Regions from separate parts of the Pseudoalteromonas luteoviolacea genome, predicted to be linked through region 3. Evidence: predicted binding sites of a transcription regulator. Region 3 holds the regulator's gene; each other region holds the start of a gene.
What was found. Region 3 encodes sigma-54, which starts transcription at its own class of promoters, with help from an activator protein. Its sites were predicted from a motif close to GTTGGCACGNNNNTNGNNT; they were not measured.

Region 1 (7,413 bases), 740 kb from region 3:
AACTGCTGAGCACTTTGCAGAGCCAGTATTAGCGACTCCCACTTGGCGCACCGATATTTGGTTGCCTTACGACTACCGAGATACACAGGAGCCATTATGGACCTTTTCTTCTAACCAAGTACATTTGGTGGGTAAATTATCGAAAGATGCGGATATCAACCGAACTCAGCTGGCACTCAACAACTGGGTAATGGCACGCTACCCTGCTGCTGTTGCAGATAGCCCCACCGTGGCAAATACTCGTGTTAAATGGCGCTTTACCACGTATCGCGACCGCATTATTGGCGACGCAGGCAATACTAGCGTGATGATGCTTGCGGGCAGTGTAGTCTTGCTACTTATCGCCCTCAGTAACATCGGTAACTTGGTATTATCTCGTGCGGTTGAACAGCAACGAGCGTTTGCTATTCAAGCTGCGTTAGGCGCACAGCCTCACCACTTATTTAAACAAGTCTTGGTCGAATTATCGATATTATTTGTTGCGGCACTTATCATCGCAACTGGTGTAGTAAGTATTATCTTAAGCTTATTAAAAGCAGGGTATGCGGGCCCACTTGCACGTTTAGACGAATTGAGCCTCAACCTAAATACCGTGCTATTCGCCATTGCATTGACCTTAATTTTGAATTTTACACTTGCTTGGGTCGTCAGTAAGCAGCTCAATTACAATGCCATTATTGGCGCATTGCAAAGTAGTGGTAAAGGGTCTGGCGTACAAGTTTCAAAACGCACACGTCAAGTATTGGTATCATTACAAGTGTTCTTTTGTATCTCACTGCTTGTATTATGTGTCAGCATTTTCAAACAAAGCTGGGCACAGCTCACCGCACCTACCCATATCAATACCGACAATACGTCGCAAATCGCGCTCAACCTAGGGACTTTACTCAATGAAATGTCTACACAGCAACGTGCAGCGCTCGTATTAGAAGCAACAGAGCGACTAAACCAACACAGTGACATAGTGCGTGCAGGTGTCGGCAGCTATCCACCCATCTCATACTGGTTAGAGCAATTCACGTCATATCACTCACAATTAGAGCCTGGTATGGATAAACCCATAGTGACGCACAAGCGAGTATGGGGCACTCGTGTCTATTTTGAAACATTCGGTTTGACCTTAACTCAAGGACGCCACTTTACCGATGCAGAAGCTAGAGATAGCGCACCGGTTGTGATTATCAACGAATTTATGGCCGATATAATCAAAGCTTCAGGACAAGCACCTATTGGCGCCAAATTGTATGCTCGAAATTCTAGCGACCCAATCACTGTGGTAGGTGTAGTAAATAATTTAAATCTGCCAAACCAGCAACCAATTTCTCGTATTTACCGACCCCGAGTGAATACCATGTACCCGATTATTGTTTTGGAAACAAAACCAAATGCACAGCTTTCTCGACAAGGTATTAATGACTTATTAGCACAAGTCCACTCACAGATCCGTGTCTATGATTTGCAAACTACGGAGCAAATTCTTTCGTCTCACCTCAAAGCTCAACGTGTCGCAAGTATTTTTACTATCGTACTGTCTTTAGTGGCAGTAGTACTTGCTGGTATCGGAATCTATGGGGTATTTAACTATGCGATTGCGCTAAGACGCTATGAACTAGGTATCAGAATGTCAATCGGTGCGACGCCCATGGCAATTTTCAAATTAGTACTGACTGAAAACATGCAACCGTTCTTTATCGCAGTCATCGCATCCACCAGCGTATTATTTATCGGCTATCTAAGTGCAGCTTCGACGCCAATGATGCAAATGATGAGTGTATGGAGCTGGCTAATCCCTGTTGCATTGATTGCTAGTCTTGTAGTTGCTATCACCATTTTGTCTGCATGGACAATCATACGCCAGCCAGCGCAATACGCGCTAAAAGGCGCCTAGCCATGTCTCAAACCAGCCGTCAACCAGAATGCAATATCATGATAATTTCCTTCCTGAGATGTTGCTTATGGCTTGCTGTGGCGGCTGGTTTATTTTTATTTTCCATAGGAAGTATAACTGGTCTATGCTTGGTTAATGAATGCTGCGAACTCTACCGACTAAACCATACTAGCCCTGCATTTTTATATGTACTTAACATACTAGAGTGGCTGCAATAAGCCACTCTCTTCACACTCTCAAACATTGCACCAAATTAGTGCAGAATGCGCTTTATTGGTGCACTGATTTAGGTCAATATGCGCTTAACCAACATCTAAAAACAAAATAACACATTAATTTCATAAACTTATATTTTTGGCACAGATCACGCTTAACAGGACACAGTTAAGCAAATCATTGCAGCAAAAAATAACCCACGAGTCGGAGGACACATGTCACAATCGGTTTTAGATTTTATTAAAGAGAATGAAGTAAAGTTTGTAGATTTACGTTTCACGGACACTAAAGGTAAAGAGCAACACGTTTCAATCCCTCATCATCAAGCCGATGAAGACTTCTTTGAAGACGGTAAAATGTTCGATGGTTCATCTATTGCTGGCTGGAAAGGTATTAATGAATCTGACATGGTATTAATGCCAGACGCAAGCACAGTTAAGCTTGACCCATTCGCTGAAGAAACAACCATGATTGTGCGTTGTGATGTATTAGAGCCTGCAACCATGCAAGGCTATGAACGTGACCCACGTTCAGTAGCTAAGCGCGCTGAAGACTACATGCGTTCAACAGGTATTGCTGATACTGTACTATTTGGTCCGGAGCCAGAGTTTTTCTTATTCGATGATGTTAAATACAAAACAGATATGTCGGGTTCTATGTACTCTATCGATGCAGAAGAAGCATCTTGGAACTCAGACAAGAGCTATGACGAAGGCAACACTGGCCACCGTCCTGGCGTTAAAGGCGGTTATTTCCCAGTAGCTCCTGTTGATTCTTCACAAGATTGGAGAAGTGCGACATGTCTAGTACTTGAAGAGTTTGGTCAAGTTGTTGAAGCACACCACCATGAAGTAGCAACAGCGGGTCAAAATGAAATCGCAACACGCTTCAATACCATGGTTATCAAAGCAGATGAAATCCAAGAGATGAAGTATGTTATCCACAACATGGCGCATCACTATGGTAAAACGGCAACATTCATGCCTAAGCCAGTTGTTGGCGATAACGGTTCTGGTATGCACTGTCACCAGTCACTAGGTAAAGATGGTCAAAACATCTTCGCAGGTGACAAGTATGGCGGTCTATCTGAAGATGCACTTTACTACATCGGCGGTATCATCAAGCATGCTAAAGCAATCAATGCATTTGCTAACGCGTCTACTAACTCATATAAGCGTCTAGTACCTGGCTTCGAAGCACCTGTTATGCTTGCTTACTCTGCACGTAACCGTTCGGCTTCAATCCGTATCCCAGTTGTTCCTTCAGAGAAAGCACGTCGTATCGAAGTACGTTTCCCTGACCCAACAGCCAACCCTTACCTTGCTTTCTCTGCAATGTTAATGGCGGGCCTTGACGGCATTAAAAATAAAATCCACCCTGGCGATGCAATGGATAAAGATCTTTACGATCTACCGGCTGAAGAAGCAGCAGAAATCCCAACTGTTGCAGCATCTCTAGAAGAAGCTTTGGCTTCACTTGACGCAGACCGCGAGTTCTTAACACAAGGTGGCGTATTCACTGACGACCTAATCGATGCATACATTGCACTTAAGTCTCAAGAAGTTGAAAAGCTTAACATGACAACTCACCCAGTTGAGTTTGAAATGTACTACAGCGTTTAATTCGCAAATTATTTACAGTGGATAGAGGTAGTTAAATACCAAAGCGCACTATTCACTGCACTTTATAGTGTAAATGCGCGCTTAAATCATATGTGTTCTCAAGCCCGCTTTAGCGGGCTTTTTTAATGGCAAAACCGTGTTAAAACCTCTACAGTTAATCTGTGCGTGTTAACACTGGCACAATGGTGGTGCACTTTTGTACTGAGCTATTTTGTAAAGTGAGGTTGCTGTGAGTCGACTCTGGTTAGTGATTATATTATGTGTAGCAAGCCATGCTGCCCATGCAGACAAAAAAGTGTATCGCTGGAAAGATGAAAACGGCAACTGGGTTTACTCAGATACCCCCAAAAAAGGCGCTGCTGAAGTTAAAATCAATACGCAATTTTTAACCATGCCTACAACGGATACAAGCATTTTAACTGGCAGTTCACAGAACCCTGCAGCCCCTAAGTACAAAGCTTCCATCATTGCACCGAATCACAAGCAAACATTGCGTGATAATACAGGCAGTGTTTATGTCAGTGGTCAAATCACACCAAGGTTCGCTAAGGATTTTACTGTACAACTTTTTTTAGACGGTAAGCCAACAGGCCCAAAACAGCATACCATTACGTTTGCGCTTCGAAATATAGAGCGCGGAGAGCATTCACTGCAACTGATGGTATTTGATTCAAAAGGCAAGGTGGTGACTAAAAGTGATGAAACTATTTTTTATCTGCACAAAGCGACAAGAGCCAACTAATCACCACATTCACAAACACCTATGGTGATAACAAGCATAACTACTGCAAACACATTTTTTGTGTTAGATTAATATGCACCAAATTGGTGCAAGGCGACCCACAATGGAACACCTCAACTCTTCGATATTGCCTGAACTTTGGCAAAACCTGTCAACCTCGATTATTTTACTCGATGAAGACTTTAAGATTCACTATGCCAATAGCAGTGCCAGCGAACTTTTAGGGCTAGGGCAAAAGCGACTGATTGAACAGCCATTTGAGAGTATTTTTCATCATCATTTAATCGACTTAAAAAGGTTAAAACGTTACGTATTAGAAGACGGTATCGACTGCCAACAACACAAGGTAGACGTTGTCTTTATTGATAACCGTGCCAGTACCATCAATTTATTTGCGCGTAAACTCAAACATAATCAACGTCAGTATATCCAGCTAGAATGTCGCCGAATTGATGAAGAATTGCGCTTTGATAAAGCCTTCAATCAAGCCCATCAATATCAAGCTGCGCGCAACCTTATCCGTGGTTTAGCCCATGAAATAAAAAATCCACTGGGCGGTATCCGCGGAGCGGCGCAATTATTGCAGTATGAAGTTGACCAACAGGAGCGCAATGAATGTGCGCAGCTAATCATCGAGCAAGCTGATCGCTTAAGAGAGCTCGTAGATAGGTTGCTGGGACCAAACGAATTACCCAAACGCACACTGTGTAATATCCATAAAGTACTTGAATCTATATTGAAACTCAGTGCGCTGGAGACAGAACATAAGATCACACTGCGCAAAGACTATGATCCAAGTATTCCGGATATTTGTGTTGATGAGTCAAAAATACAACAAGTGGTGCTCAATCTTGTCAGAAATGCCCAGCAAGCACTGAAAGGCCAAGGGGAGATCTGTGTCACCACCCGTATATGCCATCGAGTCAGACGCGGGAAGTTAATGTTGAGAAAAGCACTACTGATCAAAGTCGCTGACAATGGACCTGGGATAGATGAAGCAATAAAAGCCACACTCTTTTACCCTATGGTCACCAATAAAGAAGGCGGTTCGGGGCTTGGCTTATCAATCGCTCAAACTTTAATTGAACAGCACAATGGCTTTATCGAGTGTGACAGTTGGCCCGGACATACGGAATTTTGTATCTACTTACCCTTTGAAGAAAGCTAGGGAGCAAATAATGAAAAGTGTGTGGTTAGTCGACGATGACGCCTCTATCCGATTTGTACTGGAAAAAGCTTTATCCAGAGCAGGTTTTGCCACTGAAAGCTTTGCCAATGGACAAGATGTATTAACAGCACTTGAATACGGTCAGCCAGCAGTTTTGATGTCTGATGTGCGAATGCCTGGGTTGGATGGTATGGCATTGCTCGAGGAAGTAAATCGTTTATACCCCTCCCTGCCTGTTATTATCATGACCGCCCATTCAGACCTAGACTCTGCTGTAAACGCGTTTCAAAAGGGGGCATTTGAATACCTCGCCAAGCCATTTGATTTAGAGGAAGCGACATCACTTGCCGACAGAGCCTATCGTGCAGCGCAACAAAATGCCAAAAGTAAACCTCTAGATGCGACAGTTGATCAACCAGATATCATTGGTGAAGCGCCTGCCATGCAAGAAGTATTTAGAGCCATAGGTAAACTATCGGCTTCAAGTATGAGCGTGCTTATCAATGGTGAATCAGGTACAGGTAAAGAGCTCGTTGCAGGTGCATTACACAATCACAGCCCTCGTAAAGACAACACCTTTATCGCGCTAAATATGGCGGCCATTCCAAAAGATCTCGTTGAATCGGAGCTTTTTGGACATGAGAAAGGCGCATTCACAGGTGCAGACAGCGTGCGTCGAGGACGCTTTGAACAGGCTAACGGGGGGACGCTATTTTTAGATGAAATCGGTGATATGCCTCTGGATGTGCAAACTCGGCTGTTACGTGTGCTGGCCGATGGAGAATTTTATCGTGTAGGCGGTCACCAAAGTGTTAAAGTCGACGTCAGGATCCTAGCTGCGACGCATCAGGATTTAGAAAAGCTGGTCAGTGAAGGGAAGTTTAGAGAGGATTTGTTTCATCGCCTCAATGTCGTCAGGTTACGGATCCCACCACTTCGAGAAAGAAGTGTCGATATTGCAAAGTTGGCAGAATACTTTCTTGCAAAAAGTGCCAAAGAGCTCAAAGTCCCCAGCAAAATTCTGACTAACAAAGCGCTAGACCAGATGAGTGCCTTCCATTGGCCGGGCAATGTCAGACAGCTAGAAAATACCTGCCGCTGGTTAACCGTCATGGCACCAGGGGATATGGTTGGTCCGCAAGATTTACCTCCGGAGCTTGCACAGACAGGTAGTACAACTACGCTTGAAGAAAGTCATGACTGGCTTGATGCATTTCAGCTATGGCTTGACCAACAACTGAAGCTCGGTGAAGATCACATTTGGCCGCAAGTGCAAGCACAGTTAGAGACAAGGTTAATTAAATCTGCGCTCGCAGCATGCCATGGTCACAAACAAGATGCCGCTTTAAAAATAGGCTGGGGCCGTAATACGTTGACCAGAAAACTGAAAGAGCGCAATATGCTAGAAAATGACTAAATGATTGGCCGAGCATGAAGCTGCTAGAAAATATCACGACGATAAAACAACTTGAGATCATTAACCGCTTAGACTTTTTCTCTGAGTTTACACTGGCTGAGCGACAGGTTTTATTAGAGTCGTTTAGCCATTTATATTTAATCAGCAAAGATCGCTATGCATTCAAGCGTTTTGAGCAAGACAGCCGTTTATACATTATTTTAACTGGTGAGCTACGGATTTTCGCAGAGAAAAGTCATATAGATATCGGCCATGTGGGGCCCGGTGAGTTTGTCGGTGAAGGCGCATTTATATCGAATCGAGAACGTAGCACCAGTGCTCAGGCCATATCAGATACCATTGTATTGGCCATCACTTCTG
Region 2 (7,413 bases), 1.6 Mb from region 3:
ACTGGTGATATAATCAAGGGCTTCAAATACTCGTTCGTTTGCTGCATTATTGGCGGCAGGTGAGCTTGGCATATCGCTTTGCTGAGGCTGTACTTTGCTTTGAAATCCATAAATGGCTAGTAGCTTAGCCTGCTTTAAGCACTTATTTTTATCAGTTGCACCAAATAGCGGTTTCCCCTGTGTAAATGCAACAACTTTTTTCTTTGATACGCCTAACTTTGTGGCTAAGCTTTCCATCGCATTTTGGCTGTCTGTATCAGCATTAAATCCGACAAAAACAACTCTAAATTGGTCACTCATAGATGATCTCATTTTTTTCTAATAGGAAGAGTATACCCAAAAAGCCATCGGAAGCATTGAATAAATCTACGAGAGTGGCTTATTGCAATTGACCAGAATTGGCTTTGTGCTACTTGTGGGTAACGGATGGAATAAATGAGGTGATACACAGAGAAATTGGAATAAAAAGTGGAGGGGAGTCCTCCACTTCGAAAGGGTTAATATTTAGCAGCTTGACCAGATTTAGGCAAAGCTTGCAAAATAAACTCTCTTAAGTCTTCGTTTGAGAGTCTCAGGTCTTCATAGCGCAGATACATCATATGACCGGAGCGATAACCTTTAAAACTCAGCCTATCTTTCATTTTACCGCTTGGATCTAAGTGCCATAAATTGTACTTACCATCGAAATAGTTAGTTGCGCCGTCGTAATACCCTGACTGAACCATCACATGTAAATAAGGGTTTTGCGCCATCGCTAAACGTAAACGTTCACCAACATTATTCTTTGTTCTGTCCCATGGGTGGACAGAGCCAAACATATTGTATTTTATATCTGTTTTGTAATTGAGTTCTTGGCGGAAATAGTGATTGATAGCTGGTGTAAATGAATGCAACCAAGAAGTGAGTTCTGGCCAGTAATCAGGGATGTCACCTGCAGCACGTTTATCGATACCCAAATACCTTGAGTCAAGTCTGCCGATGGTTAACTCTCTATCACGAAGCAGTTCTTTCCAAAATGCTGCAGCTGGGATATCTAAGTTATTTTGTGCGACAAACAGCTCAGATAAACCAGAATACTTGGCAACTTGAGCGGTAACGTCTTGTTTTTCTTTATCACTGATCATCGCGCCTTTAGCAAGCGCAGGGAGATAGGTATTAAGTGTATAAGCTTCTACCTCTTCTAACAATTCAAGTAAGTCTTTATTTTGAAGTTGGTTATCTAATGCCTTGTGGTACCATGCTGTTGCCGCAAAATAAGGTAAGCGATTAGCCGCTTTAACAGGACCATCACGTTTGATCCCAATATCTGTAGGAGAAACCAAAATCACACCGTTCAAATACATCCATTGCTGATTTTGTAATTCATGAGCAAGCCCTGCAACACGAGTTGTACCGTAGCTTTCACCAATTAAAAACTTGGGAGAGAGTGCTCTATCGTGGCGATTAATAAATGTATTGAGCCACGCTGCTAGGTATTTTACGTCAGCATTGACGCCAAAAAACTGCTTTTGTTGGAATTCTTTGCTAGGCATTTTGCCTTGTTTGTCTGGCAATACTCGTGAATAACCAGTATTAACGGGGTTTACAAAAACAATATCGGTTGTGTCTAGAACAGAGTAAGGGTTATCTTTTAGACCATACGGTTGCATCGGGTAGCCTTCATCGTCTATTTTGAGCACTCGCGGTCCTGTATAAGCAATGTGCATCCAAACTGACGCGGAACCGGGTCCACCATTGAATGAAATAAGCAGCGGTCGCTTTGCTATGTCCTTTACTTTATCTTTTTTGTAGTAGGTATAATGCAAAGAAGCAATTGGGTGGCCTTCGTTATCCCACAATGGCTGTGTGCCCGTTGATACGGAGTAGTTTAGCTTTGAGCCATTGATGGTTGTTTTATGTTTTGTTGTGACCTGATGATCTATGTCAAAGCTTAATTGGCCGTGTGGATTACTATTGGCACTGCTGAGCGCACTGATACACAGTAATACTAGACCTGATATAATTTTAGGTACAGCTGTCATGGGGTTCCTCGGTATTCTCTTCCAGCTTACATTTAAAGCTTTTTTAATGCTGAATTCAAAGTCAATGAGACTAAACAGCAATAATTGCAGCCCATTACAATTTGTTTACCATTTAGGGGCGATGCAGGTTTTTTTTGTCACAAAAATCGCGTATATTTCACCCTTATGTCTGTAGTATTAAAGTATTTAGCTCTGTTAAATTCTTGTTTAGCTACGCTCTCACTGTAGTCATTAGAGAAAGTTTCTATGCAAAAAGTATTAATTGTTGAAGATAGTAAGGTTGTTCAACAGATCTTACGCCATTTGGCATCACAATATTTAAATGTCGACATAGACTTTGCTTGGTCTCTCAAGGAAAGTAAAGCGCTACTTGCGAGTAATCGCTACACTTTAGCCTTGGTAGATTTAACATTGCCTGATGCAATGGACGCTGAAGTGGTGCAATTAACTTTAAGCCATAACGTGCCTACAGTTGTTCTGACTTCTAAAATTGATGAATACAGTCGACAACAAATGCTTGAAATGGGAGTGGTCGACTATGTCATCAAAGATAACCGTGACTCGTACTTATATGCAATAAAACTTGTGAGCCGGTTACTGCGTAACCAAGGCTGCAAAGCACTGATTGCTGATGACTCAATGATTAGCCGGGCGGTTATGAGGCAAATGCTAGAAAAACAGCTATTCACCGTTTTTGAAGCACAAGACGGTGAGCAAGCACTTACTATGCTTAAAGCTGATCATGAAGTAAAACTGCTATTAACTGACTATGCTATGCCAACGATGGATGGCTTCGAATTAGTAAAAGCTGTTCGCAACTTCCGCGGTAGAGATGATTTGGCCATTGTTGGATTGTCTGGTGCAGGAACTCATGGGTTGTCTGCAAAGTTCATTAAATACGGTGCAAATGACTTTCTGATGAAGCCATTTATGAATGAAGAATTCCATTGCCGTGTAATGCAAACCATGGAACAGCTTAACTTGATTGCTGAGATAAAAGACTATGCTCATAGGGATTACCTAACCGGTCTATATAATCGACGTTATTTTTGCCAGCAAATGGACCGCTTACTAAAAACAGGGCTGGACCACAGCTGTTTGGCTTTACTTGACCTCGATCTCTTTAAAGAGATCAATGATCAATATGGTCATTTAGGTGGGGATAGTATTCTTACACAAGTGGCGCAGCTACTGAATGAGTCATTTTCTGATAGCTTAGTATCACGAGTTGGTGGTGAAGAATTCGCCGTACTGTTGGCCGAAAGTGATATGCGTAAAGCGAAAGCGGCTTTTGATAATTTTCGTATGAAGTTTGCAGATAACGTTTTCCATGTGGATGAGCATCGACTGCGATGTACCCTAAGCATTGGAATTGCAAAATGTGAGTTTTCAACTTTAAGCGAAGTAATGCGTCATGCAGATAAGGCTTTATATCAAGCCAAAGCGCAGGGTCGCAATAGTGCTGTTACCGCTTGCACCAAATCAAACAAAATAATTGAACAGTGCACCACCTAAGTGCATTTTTTAATCTTTTTTTCTTCTTTGTAATCATATCTTACTGATAAATATTAACTTATCTTTTTGGCATAAAGGTTGGATTGTGTATTCCATCAACAATAGGAATCACTCTCCATTGGAGGCCAACAATGAAAATGATAAGTGCGATAATCAAGCCTTTTAAATTAGACGAAGTGCGAGAAGCACTTGCCGAACTTGGGATAGAGGGCATGACCGTGGTCGATGTTAAAGGATTTGGTCGACAACGAGGTCATACTGAACTGTACCGAGGAGCAGAATACCAAGTCGACTTTATCCCCAAAATTAAAATTGAAATTGCGACTCACAGTGAAAACTGCCAACGCGTCGTCGACACCTTAACACAAGCAGCAAACACCGGAAAAATAGGCGATGGCAAGATCTTCGTTTATGACCTAGAGCAAATCGTGCGGATCCGCACGGGTGAATTAGACGAAGAAGCTATTTGAGGAGCACCTGATGGATAACACAATCATAGAATTACAATTTTCACTCAATACTTTTTATTTTTTAATATCAGGTGTCTTAGTGATGTGGATGGCCGCAGGTTTTGCCATGCTTGAGGCTGGTTTGGTGAGATCGAAAAACACCACTGAAATTCTGACTAAAAATATTGCGCTCTACGCTATCGCATGCACCATGTATTTACTGATTGGCTACAATATAATGTATGTGGGTAACTCAGAAGGTGGCTTTGTGCCCAGTTTTGGCACCTTGATCGGTGAAGCATCCGCCGATGCAGATCACGCGCTTGAATCTGACTTTTTCTTCCAAGTAGTATTTGTTGCGACGGCGATGTCTATCGTATCTGGTGCAGTTGCTGAAAGAATGAAGTTATGGGCATTTTTGTTATTTACAGTGGTACTTACTGGGCTTATCTATCCAATTCAGGGCTATTGGAGTTGGGGAGCTGGCTTCTTATCTGAATTAGAGTTTGTTGACTTTGCAGGTTCTGCCATAGTGCATGGCGCAGGAGCTGCAGCTGCATTGGCTGGTGTACTCTTGTTAGGTGCTAGAAAAGGAAAGTATGGCAAGCATGGAGAGATCTACCCAATCCCAGGTTCTAATTTACCACTAGCAACGCTTGGCACATTTATTTTGTGGATGGGTTGGTTTGGATTTAATGGCGGATCGCAGCTCTTTTTAGCGGATAAAGAAAATGCGATTGCGGTGAGCCAGATCATGCTCAATACCAATGCAGCCGCAGCCGCAGGCGCAATTTCAGCGCTGTTAGTCTGTAAAATCATGTGGAAAAAAGCTGATTTAACAATGATTTTGAATGGTGCATTAGCAGGTCTTGTAACGATTACGGCGGAGCCTGCTTCTCCAACACCTCTGTTAGCTTGTATTCTTGGTGCGCTTGGCGGCAGTTTAGTGGTGTTTAGTATTGTCACACTAGACAAACTGAAAATTGATGACCCTGTCGGCGCAATTTCTGTACACGGGGTGTGTGGCTGTCTAGGGGTGATGATGGTACCGTTTTCTAATAGTGATGCTAACTTCATATCACAACTAATTGGACTGGTTTCGATTCTAGGCTTTGTTTTTGTCACATCATACTTAGTATGGGCGCTGTTGAAAAAAACCATGGGGATCAGAGTGACTGAAGAAGAGGAGCTCAGTGGCATGGATCAACACGACTGTGGTGTGGATGCTTACCCTGAATTTGTCACAATACGGAATCACTAGTTTGTAAGCACTTAAAAAAGCAGGCGTCAGCCTGCTTTTTTAGTTTCAGTGACAGTTAATCTAAGTTAATCTAGCATCATTGTAATTAAGGTAAATATCGCTTCGGTAAATGTCAGAGAAAAAACGTACTCCTGCAAATAAATCAAAGCCAAAACGGTCCACGAAAAAAGCACCTAACCCTAAAAAAATGTCATTAAAGCAGCGTCTTGGATTATTTAAATCAAGAGTGTTGCAAACACTTTGGGCATTAATATGGAAAGGTGGCCTTGCTGTTTGTTGTGCGGTGGCAATGTATGTTGTTTATCTAGACGCCAAAGTAAGCAAGCAATTTGAAGGAAATAAGTGGCAATTGCCTGTGCAAGTCTATGCGCGGGCTATGTCATTTTATCCGGATCAATATCTTTCTGAGGAAGAAGTGGTTTGGGAGTTAGAACGGCTTAATTATTCAAGGGTTAATAGAATAAAAGGAACTGGCCAATATCTCATTCAAGGACGTACTATCACCATTTTCCGGCGAGCATTTGAGTTTTATGAAGGTGCAGAGTCATCACGGGTCTTCACGCTGAACTTTGCGGGTAAGAAATTGGCAAATATCGTTGATGAAAGTGGCCGACGTATTTCTGGTGAACGACTAGAGCCTGTGCAAATTGCACGTATTGGAAATGAGACAAATCAAGATCGTGAATTTGTGCCATTGGCTAAATTTCCTAATGTGTTAAAGCAAGCACTTTTAGCAGTAGAAGACCGTAACTTTTATGAACATCATGGGGTGTCTGTTTGGTCAATCATGCGAGCATTATACAGCAATATACGCGCAGGCCGCACGGTACAAGGTGGCAGTACGTTGACACAGCAGCTGGCAAAAAACTTTTATCTTACTCGCGAGCGCTCAATCATTCGAAAAATAAATGAGGCGTTTATCGCTTTAATCTTGGATTACAGATATAGCAAAGATGAAATTTTAGAAGCCTACCTTAATGAGGTTTATTTAGGGCAAGCTTACAATCAGGGCGTGCATGGTATGGGTTTGGCTTCGGAGTTTTATTTTGCAAAACCCGTTGATGAATTAGAGTTCGACCAAATCGCACTATTAGTGGCGATGGTGAAAGGGCCTTCGTTTTACAATCCGCGCAGGTATGCTGAGCGGACTATGGAGCGTAGAGACTTAGTACTGCGTCTGATGGCAGAAAATGGCATTATCACAACCACTGAATATCGTCAGGCACTGGAGCGTCAAATTGAGATCCAGCCTTTGAAGGAGAGTCTGCTACAGTCCTATCCAGGCTATCTGGAGTTAGTGAATAGAGAGCTAAAAAATTTAGTCCCTAGTGACGATATTATTCACGCAGGTGTGCGGATCTTTACGTATTTTGAGTTGCAAAAACAAAGCGCGATGGAAGAGGCTATCGTGTCAGGGTTACCGTATTTGGAGCGCCGTTTTGGTACCTCGGGATTAGAAGTTGCGATGATCTCTGTGAATGCAGAAAAGTCAGGCGTCTCAGCTTTGGTTGCAGGCAGACAAATGCGATTTTCTGGCTTTAACCGTGTATTAGACACTAAACGGAGTGTGGGCTCGTTGGTTAAGCCAGCGATTTATTTGACGGCTTTGCAGCAGGACTATGATTTAGGGACATTGATTGAGGATGCCCCTTTGCAAGTGACTGATGCTTCAGGTAAAACATGGTCACCGGAAAATTTTGACCATAAATTTAGAGGGCAGGTACCTTTATATGAAGCATTTAGTAAAAGCTTGAATATACCAGCGGTAAATCTAGGTTTAGACGTGGGGGTGCATCAAGTCGCAGATACAATGATGGAACTTGGTATACAGAGCGATATTCCAACTTATCCTTCGATGTTATTGGGAGCTGTTGAGCTATCAAGCTTTGACGTTGCGCAAATGTACACTACGTTGGCTGCTAATGGCCGTTACAGTGAACTAACCAGTATTTCTGCGATCACTGATTCTGCCGGTAAGACGCTATATAAGCATCGTCCAGAACGCACACAGCGTTTCGATCCTGTTTCTGTATATATGACTAAATATGGTCTGAAACGAGTGACAAAAAGTGGTACTGGTAAGCGCTTAAATAAACACTTTCCCTCGATACAACTTGCAGGTAAAACTGGAACGAGTAATGACATGCGAGATAGCTGGTTCACTGGC
Region 3 (7,413 bases):
GATGCGCACCCACTGGTAAAAAACCTGGCTCATTATACAACCTTAATGCCAGGTGGATTTGGCGCGGTAAGAGAGTTAACAGACTTACTTATGCTCAGCCAAGGCAATGAGCTTCTCTCTAAAGGAAGCAGTACATGACTAATTTACGGGTGATTTTACTCGTATTGTTCAGTGCAACTATGTTGTGGCTATGGTATCCATTTTTGACCCAAACAGAGCAGCCTGCACAACCTGAAGAGACAATTGCCAAACCGGACTATGTTGCTATTGATTTGAAACAAACCTCCTTTGCCGAAAACGGGCAATTGAGTTATCAGATCACAGCACAAAGAATGGAGCTATATCAGGAGCTTGGATTCAGCCACTTTGAAGTACCCATTTTTGTTTTACATAATGGACAGCACAATTGGCAGCTCACTGCCAATGAAGCGACTTTGTATGAAAATGATACTTTGATTTTAGAAGGCAATGTTAAAGCAACCAATTTAAATGATGCAGCTATGATCACGCACATAGATGCAGACAACCTCCGGCTTGAAATTACGAACCGGATGATGCGCTCAGAACAACCCGTGATCATAACAGGGCCTAATGTAACCATTACAGGTAAAGGGCTAATCGCCGATCTCAATATTGAGGTTATTGAACTAATCAACCACACTGAAACGATTTATGATAAGCAATAAATTAAGTGCAACCATACTATTAACTTGTGCCATAGGGCTACTTTCGCCAAGCGTGTTCGCTAATAATAACCCTGAGCAAGTCATCATCAGTTCGGGAAAACAACAAGCGCAACTACAAACTAATATTGGCGTTTTTGAAGAAAACGTAGAAATTATTCATGGCCAAAGAAAAATTTTTGCCGACAGACTTGAGGTGCACCGCAGAGAAGACCTCGGCGAAAACAAACAATTATTAGTAGCAACAGGCTCTCCGGCAATTTTCCAAGAACGACAAACTGACGGTAGTTTATTGAAAGCCAGTGCAAATGAGGTCCGCTACGACGTCGCGAATCGATTATTGACCATCAAAGGTAATGCAGAAATTAGTCAATCCGGTCAGAAGATTTCTGCCCAAGAGATCCTCTATGATATGGAAAAGCAATTAATTAGTGCGCAAAAGGCAAATGAAGAAGGTAAACGTGTAAGAACTGTTTTACTCCCAGTTGAAAAAGAGCAAGACGGAACCAAGGAGCCACAGTGAGTACACTAAAAGCGACGGCACTGGCCAAAAGTTACAAAGGCAGGCAAGTAGTAAAGAATGTTGAGCTAAGTGTTGAAGCAGGTAGCATTGTTGGTTTACTGGGCCCAAATGGTGCCGGTAAAACAACTACGTTTTATATGATTGTCGGCCTAGTCCCCAGCGATAAGGGCGCTATTCATATTGACGAGCAGGACATTACGCTACTGCCAATGCACAGCAGAGCCCGTTTAGGTATTGGTTATTTACCACAAGAATCTTCAATCTTTAGAAAGTTAACCGTCTATCAAAATTTAATGGCGATCCTTGAAACGAGAAAAGACCTCAACAAGATTGAACGCGAAAGAATATTAAATGAATTACTTGATGAATTTAACATTCAACATATTCGTTCAAGCTTAGGTATGGCACTCTCTGGTGGTGAGCGTCGTCGCGTTGAAATTGCTCGCGCTTTAGCCGCTGATCCAAAATTTATTCTATTAGATGAGCCTTTTGCTGGCGTTGATCCCATTTCAGTGTTAGATATAAAGAAAATTATTGAGCATTTAAAAAACCGTGGGATCGGCGTTTTGATCACAGATCACAATGTACGTGAAACATTAGATGTATGTGAGAAGGCATATATTGTTTCCCATGGCGAATTAATTGCTTCAGGTAGCCCTGAACATGTTTTAGCGGATCAAACCGTTCGAGATGTCTACTTAGGCGAACAATTCAGGCTATAGTTAAGAACAAGCGTAACAACGAAAAGGATTGTTAGAGATACATGAGGCAATCGCTACAGCTGCGCATGGGGCAGCAATTAACAATGACACCACAATTGCAACAAGCAATCCGCTTGCTGCAACTGAGCACATTAGACCTCCAGCAAGAAATTCAAGAAGCACTGGACAGCAATCCTTTATTGGAAGTAGAAGAAAACGAACAAGAGTCTTTTGAAAATGGTCTAGATAAAACCCATGAACAGGCACAAACAACGGATAAATCGGAATCAAATACTGAAGAACAGGTAGAAACGCAGCTCAGTGATTATGAGCAAGACACAGACACGGCACTCAATAAAGAGACACTCAGTGATGAGATGGCAATGGATGTCACATGGGATGAATATATCAGCGCTGCGCCTGTAAGCTCGTCTGGGCCTATGCCTGAAGATGAAAGTGTCTATCAAGGTCAAACAACCGAAAGCCTTCAAGAGTATTTGATGTGGCAATTAGAATTAACACCTTTTAGTGCGACAGACCGACTTATTGCGCTGTCTATTGTTGAGGGGGTTGATGATTCAGGTATTTTAACCGTCTCTTGTGAGGATATTCTAGAGAGCTTAAACAAAGACAATGACCAAGAGCTTATTGAGCTCGATGAAATTGAAGCCGTATTGAAGCGGATTCAACTGTTTGATCCTGTTGGTATCGCCGCTCGCAGCCTTCAGGAATGCCTGATTGTTCAATTAAATCAGTTTGCATCTGATACTCCTTGGCTCGAGCAAACTAAACAGGTCATTGATGAGCACATCGATCTATTAGCAAATCGTGATTATCGTACTATCATGAAGAAAACAAAGCTCAAAGAAGGCGAGCTTAAAGAAGTGATGACGTTAATTCACAGTTTAAACCCCAAGCCAGCTGCCAGTATTGTGCAAGAAGAGGCTGATTATGTGATACCTGATGTCTCTGTTAAAAAGATAAAAGGTCGCTGGGTCGTTGAACTAAACCCTGATTCGATGCCTAAAATCAGAGTGAATGATCACTATGCAGCGATGTCACGCTCGGTAAAATCCAGCAGTGACAGTCAGTTTATTCGCTCACATTTACAAGAAGCCAAATGGTTTATTAAAAGCTTAGAAAGCAGAAATGAAACTTTAATGAAAGTTACTAATTGCATTGTTCAACAACAACAGGCATTCTTTGAACATGGCCCTGAGGCAATGAGACCTATGGTACTCAATGATGTTGCTGAAATGGTTGATATGCACGAGTCGACAATTTCTCGGGTAACAACGCAAAAATATATGCACACGCCTCGCGGCATTTATGAATTGAAATACTTCTTCTCGAGCCATGTTAGTACCGAGAACGGTGGTGAATGCTCTTCGACAGCAATTCGAGCGCTCATCAAAAAGCTAATCGCTGCAGAAAACTCAGCTAAGCCTTTAAGTGATAGTAAAATTGCAGATGTATTAGCAGATCAAGGTATTAAGGTGGCAAGACGTACTATTGCCAAATACCGAGAGTCTTTGGCTATTCCACCGTCTAATCAACGTAAAAGCTTGATTTAGACGTAACAAAAGAAGGAAAAATGCTTATGCAACTAAATTTAACTGGTCGCCATGTAGAAATTACCGATTCATTAAGAGACTACGTAACAAGTAAGTTTGCGAAGCTAGAAAGGCATTTTGATCACATAAACAATGTACATGTAATCTTAGATGTCGAGAAACTCATACAAAAAGCAGAAGCGACGTTACATGTTAATGGAGGCGAGCTTTTCGCTTCAACAGAACATAGAGACATGTACGCAGCCATAGACGGCTTAATTGATAAACTGGATAGGCAAGTCATTAAACATAAAGAGAAGCTAACTCGACACTAATCATGAAACTTAGCACACTAATTTCCGAGGACTGTAGCAAAGCTGCGGTCCTTTTTAATAGTAAAAAAAGAATACTCCAATATATCAGTGAACTGGCTCAACAAAAAATTCCAAACGCCAATCAGCACGATATTCTTGAAGCTCTCCTCAATCGCGAAAAATTAGGTAGCACAGGCATAGGTAAAGGCATTGCTATTCCCCATGGCCGGTTATCAGGTCTCAATGACGTTGTTGCCATTTTACTCGTAAATCAACAGGCTATTCCTTTTGACGCTTATGATGATCGCAGTGTAGACATATTTGTAGCACTCATCGTACCAGATGGTGAAAATAAACAACATTTAGAGACCTTAGCAAGTATCGCTGGTAAACTAAATGATAAACATTTTTGTAAGCGACTTAGGCAAGCGAGTAACGACAACGAGCTTTACCAAGTCCTTGTTGAGTTTGATAAATAATAGGAATTAACCGTGGAGCTCATAATTATCAGTGGCCGTTCTGGCTCAGGTAAATCTGTTGCATTAAGAGTATTGGAAGACTTAGGTTATTACTGCGCTGATAATATTCCGGTCAATCTCTTACCTGCATTGGTTCGCAGTGTTTCTGACAGTTATAACAAAATCGCCGTCAGTATCGACGTGAGAAACCTACCAAAAGAACAACAAGAATTTCACGATATTTTAGAGTACTTACCTGGATTTGCGAAGCCACAGGTATTTTATCTAGACTGTGACGACCAAACACTGATTAAGCGTTTTTCAGAAACTCGCCGATTACACCCCCTGTCATTAAATGACCTTCCGCTTGATTTAGCTATTAAACAAGAAAAGAATTTGCTCGAAGTATTGATCCGACGAGCCGATGTAACCATAGATACAACGGATTTAAGTGTGCATCAATTAGCTGAAAGTGTTCGTGAGAAAATATTGGGTCAAAAAGACAAACAGCTAATAATCACATTCGAATCTTTTGGCTTTAAACATGGTATTCCAAAAGAGGCTGACTACGTTTTTGATGCACGTTTTTTACCCAACCCACATTGGGAGCCTGAGCTAAAGCCGTTAACGGGTTTAGACCAACCAGTTGTCGACTATTTATCTAGCCATAGCATAGTACAAAAATTTATATGGCAAATTCAGACATTTATGCAAACTTGGCTCCCCCATTTAGAGCGCAATAATCGCAGCTATTTAACGATTGCTATTGGATGTACCGGTGGCCAACACCGCTCAGTTTACTTAGCTCAAACTCTTGGTGAGCGTTTTCAAAGAACACATTCTAATGTGAAAATTCGCCACCGAGAGCAAGAACAATGACTCAATCGCATCAAGGCCTTTTTCTAATAAAGAATAAATTGGGATTACATGCAAGAGCTGCAACGGTATTGGCACAACTCTCCACCCAGTTCGATGCGGATATTACACTCTATCAAGGAGAAAAAAGTGCGCCAGGTGATAGCGTACTCGCTTTACTTCTGTTAGAAAGTAGTCAAGGCAAAGAAGTTAAAGTCACGTGTACAGGTCCAGATGCGCATGATGCCCTAATAGCAATAGGAAACCTTATAGAAAATAAATTCCATGAGGACGAATAGCGTATAGGCGCTATCTTAATTGCCATTACAATACTTTCTATGCACAGGATGCCTGTGATTACACTAAAATGTCATAAGTTACATTTAAATTAAGCAGCTATAATCATTATATAATTTTTTCTATTACACTATTATATGTAGCAATAATTGAAGGTCTTCAGCTTCAATAGAGCATGCAACCGAGATAAAGATCAGTTTACTGGAAGGCCTTAGTTACACGCTAGAAAAGCACTAAATAAAACAAAGTAGCCTCCTATAACGGCTCATAACTCACTATCATGTTTTCTTTAATTTGAAATTTGGAAGCCTATGCCTGACGTTTTTGAACAAGACTATACACTGGAACAATTACAACAAGTAACCAAAGCAATAAACAGTGGACAGTTTGTTCAAGTTAGACAAACACTTGCTGAGATCCCTCCTTGTGACACCGCACTTTTACTCGAGTCCTCACCACACAAAATAAGGACGACACTCTGGCAATTAGTTGACCCAGATATACAAGGTGATGTACTCGAAGAACTATCAGAAGACGTCCGATTAAGTATTATTGCCAAGATGGAGCCGGAACTTATCGCGGCAGCCACTGAAGATATGGATGATGATGACCTGGGAGAAGTGCTCAGAAGCTTACCTGTGCCCATCTATCAAGACGTCATTAGCGCAATGGACAGCCAAGATCGGGCACGTGCTACGCTCGCTTTATCTTACAATGAAGGCTCTGCCGGCGCGTTAATGAATGGCGATACCATCACCATTCGTCCTGATGTCAGTTTGGATGTCGTATTAAGATACTTAAGGCTAAAAGAAGAGTTACCGCAAGGTACTGACGACCTCTATGTCGTAGATAAAGAAAACCGCTTTTTGGGGTCTTTATCAATTGGCATTTTATTAACCAACCCACCTGACAAGCTCGTTCAAGAGCTTATGAATGAAGAACGAGAAACCATTCCCGTTACTATGCCTGAGAGTGAAGTCGCGCAACTATTCGAGCGTCATAATTGGATCTCTGCGCCTGTTGTCGATGATCATACTCAGCTGCTCGGTCGGATCACCATTGATGATATCGTTGATGTCATCAGAGAAGATGCTGAACACAGTTTAATGAGCATGGCTGGTTTAGAGGATGAGGAGGACACCTTTGCGCCAGTTATGAAAAGTAGTCAAAGGCGTTCAATTTGGCTTGGTATTAACCTACTCACAGCTTTGCTCGCAGCCTTTGTCGCTAGCTTTTTCGAGAGTACCCTAGATATACTTCCAATTTTAGCTGTGCTTAATGGCATAGTGCCAAGCATGGGTGGCGTGGCGGGCAGCCAAACTTTGACTTTGGTGATCCGTGGTATAGCACTTGGCCATGTCAATCAAACTAACCAAAAGTTTCTGTTAGGAAAAGAGCTTGCTATCGGTGCATTAAATGGCGTGTTGTGGTCTCTGTTAATAGCGGGCGTAGTAGCACTATGGCAATGGGATTTTAAACTTGGCGCAGTCATCGCCTTTGCTATGTTTATGAACTTAGTCGCAGCGGGGATAGCTGGTGCCAGTATTCCTTTGATATTAAAACGTATGAAGATAGATCCAGCGCTCGCTGGAAGCGTTGTGCTAACCACAGTCACGGATATTGTCGGTATTTTCGCTTTCCTAGGAACGGCTACTTGGTTTTTACTCTGAGCTATGCTCAGAGTAACTTAGTCAGTTGGAGATTATTCACCGGCAACCTGCATGTTTTCAATCAAGATTGAACCTGTTTGAACCGCACCGCGTAATTCAATATCCCCTCCGATTGCTTGAATATTTTGGAACATATCTTTTAAATTGCCAGCGATGGTAATTTCACTCACCGGATACTGTATGTCACCATTTTCAACCCAGAAACCCGCAGCGCCGCGAGAATAATCACCAGTTACAGTATTAACCCCTTGCCCCATCAACTCCGTGACTAATAAGCCTGTGCCCATTTCATTGAGTATGGCGTTGAGATCGTCATGCGTCTTGTTCACTAACCAGTTGTGGATCCCACCAGCATGACC
Region 4 (7,413 bases), 1.9 Mb from region 3:
TGACCGATGACAGTGTTCTCAGCTTGACCATTAATACTGACCGACACTTCCCCATCTTGAGAGATAGTGATGGAATTTGCATTGTCCGGAACCGTCATTTCTGGTTGAACAGGAAAGCCTGCGCCAGATGTGACTACACGGCCGGTTTCATCTGTGGTGAACTGGCCATTTCTTGAGTACGCAATCGTCCCATCAGGCATTTGGATCTCAAAAAAGCCCGGCCCTTGGATCATCCAATCCAAAGAGTTTTCCGTGCTTATCATATTCCCTTGAGAAAAGTTCTTTTGGTTCGCAACCACTTTCGAACCTGCACCAAGCATCAAACCCGACGGCAGCTCTGTATCCTGAGATGAACGACCACCTGGCTGATTGATATTTTGATAAAGCAAATCTTCAAAAATCGCTCTACTCTTTTTGTAACCAACAGTACTGGCGTTAGCCAAGTTATTGGAAATGACCGAAATATCAGTCTGTTGAGCATCAAGCCCAGTTTTACTTATCCACAATGCTGGATTCATAATCTTTACCTCACTCTCTTATACTATGCGCAGGAGCGAAGTGTGTCGCTCGTCGATTTCTTCTGCTGACTTCATTAACTTAATTTGCATCTCAAACTGTCTTTGGTGATTAATTAAATCCACCATCTCATGAACAGGATTAACATTAGACATTTCTAAATAACCACTCATCACTTTTGCCGTTGGAGATACTTCGCAAAAACCACAATGACCATCATCTAACTGATCTTCTTGTGGTCTAAATAAACCATCGTTGCCTTTCTCAAGTTGATTATTATCAGCGGTAATTATTTTTAGCCGATCAACGGTTTCTAAGAAATTCGCGGGAGCCCCCTGCGGGCGAACTTGAATAGAGCCATCATCACTAAATACCACTTTATCGATAGGTAAAGGCAATATAATTGGACCCCCTTCGCCAATTAATTGACGACCATGACTAGTAACCAACGCGCCGTCACTAGTAATGTTAAGCGTACCTACTTTTGTATATGCCTCTTCACCACTGGCATCCATAACACTGATCCACGATTTCTCATCAACCGCGATGTCTAAATCACGACCTGTTTCTGCAACCGCGCCGCTTAACATATTTGTACCTGGGCGTTCTTGCATGGCAAACACACGTGTAGGCAAACCTTCTCCAAACGCCTGCATAGAGCGAGCCTGAGCAAAGTCAGCCTTGAAGCCTGTGGTATTAGCATTAGCTAAGTTATTAGCTTTGAGCGCTACGCCACGTAAGCTTTGTTTAGCACCTGACATGGCGACATAGAGCATTTTATCCATGAGAACGACCTAAAACTGTTCAATATATGGTGATAAAAGCAATATTAGTGCCAGAGTGAGTGTCAAAAAATAAAAAAGCCGCAAAAGCGGCTTTTATAGAAGTGGTTTATCCTATCGGATCTGAAGAATGTTCTGCTGAAGTGTTGAGTTAACTTCAAGTGCACGGGAGTTTGCTTGGAAGTTTCTTTGTGCACTGATCAAATCAACTAACTCATTCGTTAAGTTTACATTAGATTGCTCTAACGCCGATGAATTGATAGTACCTAGAGTACCTGAACCAGGTTCACCTGCAATAGGCTCCCCAGAGGTTAGACTTTTCTTCCACCCTGTATTACCAGCTTCCGTCAAACCTTGTGAATTTGAGAACCTTACCATCGCAACCTGGCCTAAGAAAGTAGAGTCACCGTTACTGTAAGACGCCACAATTTTACCATCAGAACCAATATCAATACCTGCTAGTCGACCCGTTGTCGCGCCATCCTGATCCAGTGCTTTCACTTCAAAACGGCTGGCAAACTGCGTCGGTAGTTTATTGGTTGTATTGGCTTCATCACGCCAGTTCAATTGAATATCAGATGGAAAGGTTGCACCATTGGTTAATAACCCTGATACATTAGCTGCGGTTAAATTCAATGAGTTAAAGGTTGTGCCCGTATTAGCTGTTTCTGCAGCGCCAGTATGTGCCGGAAAACCTTGTGCATTAAATCCAAACTCCGTAATAGGCGTTATGGCTGCAGGGGCAACAATTTCGCTACCATTTGCATCAAATGGCTTGCCACCTAACGTTGCATAAACCTGCCACTCATTTGCATCAGTTGCAGGATCTTCTTTACGGAAGAACAACTGTAAAGTATGTGGTTCACCCAAAGAGTCGTACACTGTCGTCGACGTTGAGCTGTTATAAGATGCCGTTGTATCTGGATCAAATGCAATGGTTGGTGCCGTCGCTGTTGAATCTAAGTTAAATGATGAATAAACATTTGTCGTGGCACGAGGAGAACCTGATGCGTCCGGTATCTGCAGTGGCGACGATGTACTTAAACTCACCGAAGTTGTATCACCTGTACTTGGATCAACAGGGAAGCCCTGAAGAAAGTTACCGTTTGCATCCACAATAAAGTTATCTTTGTTCAGCTTAAATGCACCTGCACGAGTGAACGTATAATCTTGGCTGCCTAAATCTTCACTTGTTGCAAAGTAACCCTCACCTGTAATAGCAAGGTCAAGTGAGTTTTGTGTAAAGTTCAATGAACCTTGGTGGAACTGCTGAGCAACCATCGTCGTAGACACACCATCACCGTTTTTGGTCTTACCAGCACTAAACACTGACGAAGCATATACCGAAGCAAACTCTGCTCGAGACTCTTTAAAACCTGTCGTATTTACGTTCGCAATGTTGTTAGCTGTGGTGTCCAAATCTTTTTGGGCTGCAGCTAATCCTGTTAAAGCAATATTAAAACTCATACTCTAATACCTCTATAAATGAAGGTTAAATCTTTTGATTAAGCTATCTCTGCAACGTCAGATAGTCTAACTGCACCAGCTTTAGTATTAATGACAATGCCCTGAGAGCCATTGACATTGACACTATCAATATTTCTAAAAGTCGCTGTAGGCAAAGACTCAAACTTACCGTTTAACTGCCCTTCAGCTTTAATTGTGTACTCACCTGGTGGTGCTGGTTCATCATTGTTTGTTAAACCATCCCACTCAAAGCGTGTTGCTCCGACGCTCTGCTTTCCTAGCTCGATTTTTCTAACAAGCTCGTTTTTATCGTTAACAATACTCAGCGTTAGCTTTTCAACAGGTTCAGCCACGATAATGGAGCCCCTTGCCTGCATACCTGGACCATGTTCTATCGTGTCAGACTCAAGTAAAGCCTTTTTACCGATCAAAGTAGAAGCTTGAAGTGCTGAGTTTGATGTCATTGAAGCAGCTAACGATTCAAACTTTGTATTTAAATTTGATATACCCTCTGCCATCGTAAAGTTGGTCATTTGGGATATCATTTGATCATTATCAGCAGGCTTACTCGGGTCTTGAAAAGACAACTGCTGAGTAAGTAACGCAAAAAAGTCTTCCTGCTTTAACTCATCATTTTTCTCAGTTGGCACTTGCTTATCTTGCCAACGCAACGAATCGACAAAGGACGAAGTTGCGGAATTGACATCATTACTCATCAGCTATACTCCCAATTAGCGCTGACCAAGCAACAGAGTTTTACTTAACATCTGCTTTGCTGCGTCTGCTACTTGAACATTCGTTTGGTACGAGCGTGAAGCGGAAATCATATTTGTCATTTCTTCCACAACATTCACATTCGGTTTATAGATATAACCATCTTTATCAGCACTGGGATGATTCGGGTTGTATTCAACCTGCAGAGGTTTGTCACTTTCAACAATCCCCAAAACCTTTACTCCCACAGACGAACTTAATGTATTCGGATGTGCAGCCGCTGCTTTATTTAATTCAGCAGCAAATACTGGATGCCTTGCACGATACACTTTGTCCTGACTAGAGCTGATGCTGTTTGCATTGGATATATTACTGGCAGTGGTATTCAATCGCACATTTTGTGCACTCATGCCAGAGCCAGCAATATCAAAAACGTTATATAAACTCATAATTAGGCTCCTTGACCACCACCAAGCGCTTTTTTCAAGCTTTTAAATTTACCACCCAAAAAGTTCAAACTAGCTTGGTACTCTAATGAGTTCTGTACATACAAGTTTCGTTCCACTTGTATATCAACTGAGTTACCATCACCCGTATCTGTTTGATTTGGATTACGAAATTGTTCAACACCATTGGCTAACCTAGTCCCACCGCTGATGTGTTTTTCGTTGGTACGGGTCATTTGATTGCCGCTTTGTTGTGCCGACTTTGCCGCATTGAGTGCTCGACCAAAGTCGATATCTTTTGCTTTGTAACCGGGAGTATCAGCATTTGCGATATTGCTTGCTAAGATCTCGGCACGTTGAGAACGGATCAGCATTGTATGCTGATGCACTCCAAGCGCTTTATCAAAACTAATTGCCATAACCAACTCCAAAAATTTGACTATATACAGGTTAATGCAAAAGTAAGACCAACTTTGACACTGGTAACCTTTATTAATTAAATTGATTATTATCAATAATTTAGGAAGTGTTATATTCCCTTTTGTGTCAAAAAAGTATTTATACTATTTACTAGTCAGTAGAATAAGCACATTTTGTTCCACCAATAACAAGAACTAAGAAGCTGTTACAGGTTTAGCAGCATACATAGTGAATACTCTGCTTTTACATAAGAAAGGTGATTATCGTGCAAAAGGTTAGCGACAGCGAACGAAGTGAGTACGCTCTTTTTGCGCAAGGTGATTATCGTGCGAAAGGTTTATGACACAGCGCACAGCGCTGCCATTCTTTTCGCGCAAGGTGAAATGACCCATTTTAACAAGAGATAATCAATCCCCCTATAAGCGTAACAACAGAGTCAAAACAAGCAAAACATGGATCCTGAAACCAGTTCAGGACGACATACTGGAAAAGGTTAATGACAACGAACGCAGTGAGTACGCTCTTTTTGCGCAAGGTGATTATCGTGCAAAAGGTTAGCGACAGCGAACGAAGTGAGTACGCTCTTTTTGCGCAAGGTGATTATCGTGCGAAAGGTTTATGACACAGCGCACAGCGCTGCCATTCTTTTCGCGCAAGGTGAAGTAACCCATTTTAACAAGAGATAATCAATACCCCCCTATAAGCGCAGCAGCCGAGTAAAAACTAACAAAGTCTGGATCCTGAAACGAGTTCAGGACGACATGGTGCAAAAGGTTAGCGACAGCGAACGAAGTGAGTACATTTCTTTTGCGCAAGGTGCAATAAGCCGTTTTAGCTGTTGACGAGGGACTTAAACGCAAAAAACCCGTCGCATTTCTGCAACGGGTTTCTTTTATTTGGCGCTTGGCAATGTCCTACTTTCACATGGGAAACCCCACACTATCATCGGCGCTATTTCGTTTCACTACTGAGTTCGGCATGGAGTCAGGTGGTTCCAAAATGCTATGGTTACCAAGCAAATTCTTGTCGTGCAAATGGTTAATGACGTCTTTTTGTCATTTCATTTGCGCAAGGTGAATTGATGTCTCATAAGAGTTTATCTATTCACAATGCTAAAATCTGGAAGCGTAATTAAATTCTTATCGTCTACTTTCTATTCTTAACTTCTAACAAGCTTAAAACCACTTTGGCGTTGTATGGTTAAGCCTCACGGGTAATTAGTACGAGTTAGCTCAATGCCTCACAGCACTTCCACATCTCGCCTATCAACGTTGTAGTCTTCAACGGCCCTTCAGTTAACTCTAAGTTAAAGTGAGAACTCATCTCGAGGCTCGCTTCCCGCTTAGATGCTTTCAGCGGTTATCGATTCCGAACGTAGCTACCGGGCAATGCTATTGGCATAACAACCCGAACACCAGCGGTTCGTCCACTCCGGTCCTCTCGTACTAGGAGCAGCCCCTCTCAATTCTCAAACGCCCACGGCAGATAGGGACCGAACTGTCTCACGACGTTCTAAACCCAGCTCGCGTACCACTTTAAATGGCGAACAGCCATACCCTTGGGACCGACTTCAGCCCCAGGATGTGATGAGCCGACATCGAGGTGCCAAACACCGCCGTCGATATGAACTCTTGGGCGGTATCAGCCTGTTATCCCCGGAGTACCTTTTATCCGTTGAGCGATGGCCCTTCCATTCAGAACCACCGGATCACTATGACCTACTTTCGTACCTGCTCGACGTGTCTGTCTCGCAGTTAAGCTGGCTTCTACCATTACACTAACCGTACGATGTCCGACCGTACTTAGCCAACCTTCGTGCTCCTCCGTTACTCTTTGGGAGGAGACCGCCCCAGTCAAACTACCCACCAGGCACTGTCCTCAATCCCGATTAGGGACCTAAGTTAGAACATCAACACTACAAGGGTGGTATTTCAAGGTCGGCTCCACACAATCTAGCGACTGTGCTTCAAAGCCTCCCACCTATCCTACACATGTAGGGTCAATGTTCAGTGCCAAGCTGTAGTAAAGGTTCACGGGGTCTTTCCGTCTAGCCGCGGGTACACAGCATCTTCACTGCGATTTCAATTTCACTGAGTCTCGGGTGGAGACAGCGTGGCCATGGTTACACCATTCGTGCAGGTCGGAACTTACCCGACAAGGAATTTCGCTACCTTAGGACCGTTATAGTTACGGCCGCCGTTTACCGGGGCTTCGATCAAGAGCTTCGACAAAAGTCTAACCCCATCAATTAACCTTCCGGCACCGGGCAGGTGTCACACCGTATACGTCATCTTACGATTTTGCACAGTGCTGTGTTTTTAATAAACAGTCCCAGCCACCTGGTCACTGCGGCTCTCGTTTGCTTACGGAGTAAATCCTTCACAAACAAGAGCGTACCTTCTCCCGAAGTTACGGTACAATTTTGCCTAGTTCCTTCACCCGAGTTCTCTCAAGCGCCTTAGTATTCTCTACCTGACCACCTGTGTCGGTTTAGGGTACGATTCGATATAAACTGAAGCTTAGAGGCTTTTCCTGGAAGTAGGGCATCAACAACTTCACCACCGTAGTGGCTCGTCTCGACTCTCAGCCTTAGCGACCCGGATTTTCCTAAGTCACCAGCCTACAGCCTTTCACATGGACAACCAACGCCATGCTTGCCTAGCCTGCTCCGTCCCCCCATCGCATTTATACCAAGTACGGGAATATTAACCCGTTTCCCATCGACTACGCTCTTCAGCCTCGCCTTAGGGGTCGACTCACCCTACCCTGATTAACATGGGATAGGAACCCTTGGTCTTCCGGCGTGCGGGTTTTTCACCCGCATTATCGTTACTCATGTCAGCATTCGCACTTCTGATATGTCCAGCATGCCTCCCGGCACACCTTCAGCCACTTACAGAACGCTCCCCTACCCCGCGAACAAAGTTCGCAGCCGTAGCTTCGGTGGTATGTTTAGCCCCGTTACATCTTCCGCGCAGGCCGACTCGACTAGTGAGCTATTACGCTTTCTTTAAAGGATGGCTGCTTCTAAGCCAACCTCCTAGCTGTTTTAGCCTTCCCACATCGTT

Region 1: a site for sigma-54 is predicted at 2,242-2,260, ahead of glnA (glutamate--ammonia ligase). Genes of this name have one in related genera too.
Region 2: a site for sigma-54 is predicted at 3,602-3,620, ahead of S4054249_RS04900 (P-II family nitrogen regulator). Genes of this name have one in related genera too.
Region 4: a site for sigma-54 is predicted at 4,510-4,528, ahead of flgB (flagellar basal body rod protein FlgB). Genes of this name have one in related genera too.

The regions. Positions count from the first base shown of each region.
Region 1 is NZ_CP015411.1:256,909-264,321, reverse strand. It holds gene S4054249_RS01090 (ABC transporter permease) at 1-1,888, shown strand, start outside; gene glnA (glutamate--ammonia ligase) at 2,320-3,726, shown strand; gene S4054249_RS01080 (DUF4124 domain-containing protein) at 3,974-4,468, shown strand; gene glnL (nitrogen regulation protein NR(II)) at 4,572-5,636, shown strand; gene ntrC (nitrogen regulation protein NR(I)) at 5,647-7,053, shown strand; gene S4054249_RS01065 (Crp/Fnr family transcriptional regulator) at 7,068-7,413, shown strand, end outside.
Region 2 is NZ_CP015411.1:1,138,728-1,146,140, forward strand. It holds gene S4054249_RS04885 (hypothetical protein) at 1-300, opposite strand, end outside; gene S4054249_RS04890 (S10 family peptidase) at 498-2,021, opposite strand; gene S4054249_RS04895 (GGDEF domain-containing response regulator) at 2,268-3,536, shown strand; gene S4054249_RS04900 (P-II family nitrogen regulator) at 3,668-4,006, shown strand; gene S4054249_RS04905 (ammonium transporter) at 4,017-5,246, shown strand; gene mrcB (penicillin-binding protein 1B) at 5,356-7,413, shown strand, end outside.
Region 3 is NZ_CP015411.1:4,421,279-4,428,691, forward strand. It holds gene kdsC (3-deoxy-manno-octulosonate-8-phosphatase KdsC) at 1-138, shown strand, start outside; gene lptC (LPS export ABC transporter periplasmic protein LptC) at 135-686, shown strand; gene lptA (lipopolysaccharide transport periplasmic protein LptA) at 673-1,206, shown strand; gene lptB (LPS export ABC transporter ATP-binding protein) at 1,203-1,928, shown strand; gene S4054249_RS19060 (RNA polymerase factor sigma-54) at 1,970-3,481, shown strand; gene hpf (ribosome hibernation promoting factor) at 3,508-3,795, shown strand; gene ptsN (PTS IIA-like nitrogen regulatory protein PtsN) at 3,798-4,253, shown strand; gene rapZ (RNase adapter RapZ) at 4,266-5,111, shown strand; gene S4054249_RS19080 (HPr family phosphocarrier protein) at 5,108-5,386, shown strand; gene mgtE (magnesium transporter) at 5,696-7,054, shown strand; gene pmbA (metalloprotease PmbA) at 7,087-7,413, opposite strand, start outside.
Region 4 is NZ_CP015411.1:1,401,142-1,408,554, reverse strand. It holds gene flgG (flagellar basal-body rod protein FlgG) at 1-518, opposite strand, end outside; gene S4054249_RS06100 (flagellar basal body rod protein FlgF) at 537-1,301, opposite strand; gene flgE (flagellar hook protein FlgE) at 1,413-2,765, opposite strand; gene S4054249_RS06090 (flagellar hook assembly protein FlgD) at 2,804-3,481, opposite strand; gene flgC (flagellar basal body rod protein FlgC) at 3,497-3,928, opposite strand; gene flgB (flagellar basal body rod protein FlgB) at 3,931-4,344, opposite strand; gene S4054249_RS27135 (hypothetical protein) at 4,842-4,967, shown strand; rRNA gene rrf (5S ribosomal RNA) at 5,247-5,361, opposite strand; rRNA gene S4054249_RS06070 (23S ribosomal RNA) at 5,542-7,413, opposite strand, start outside.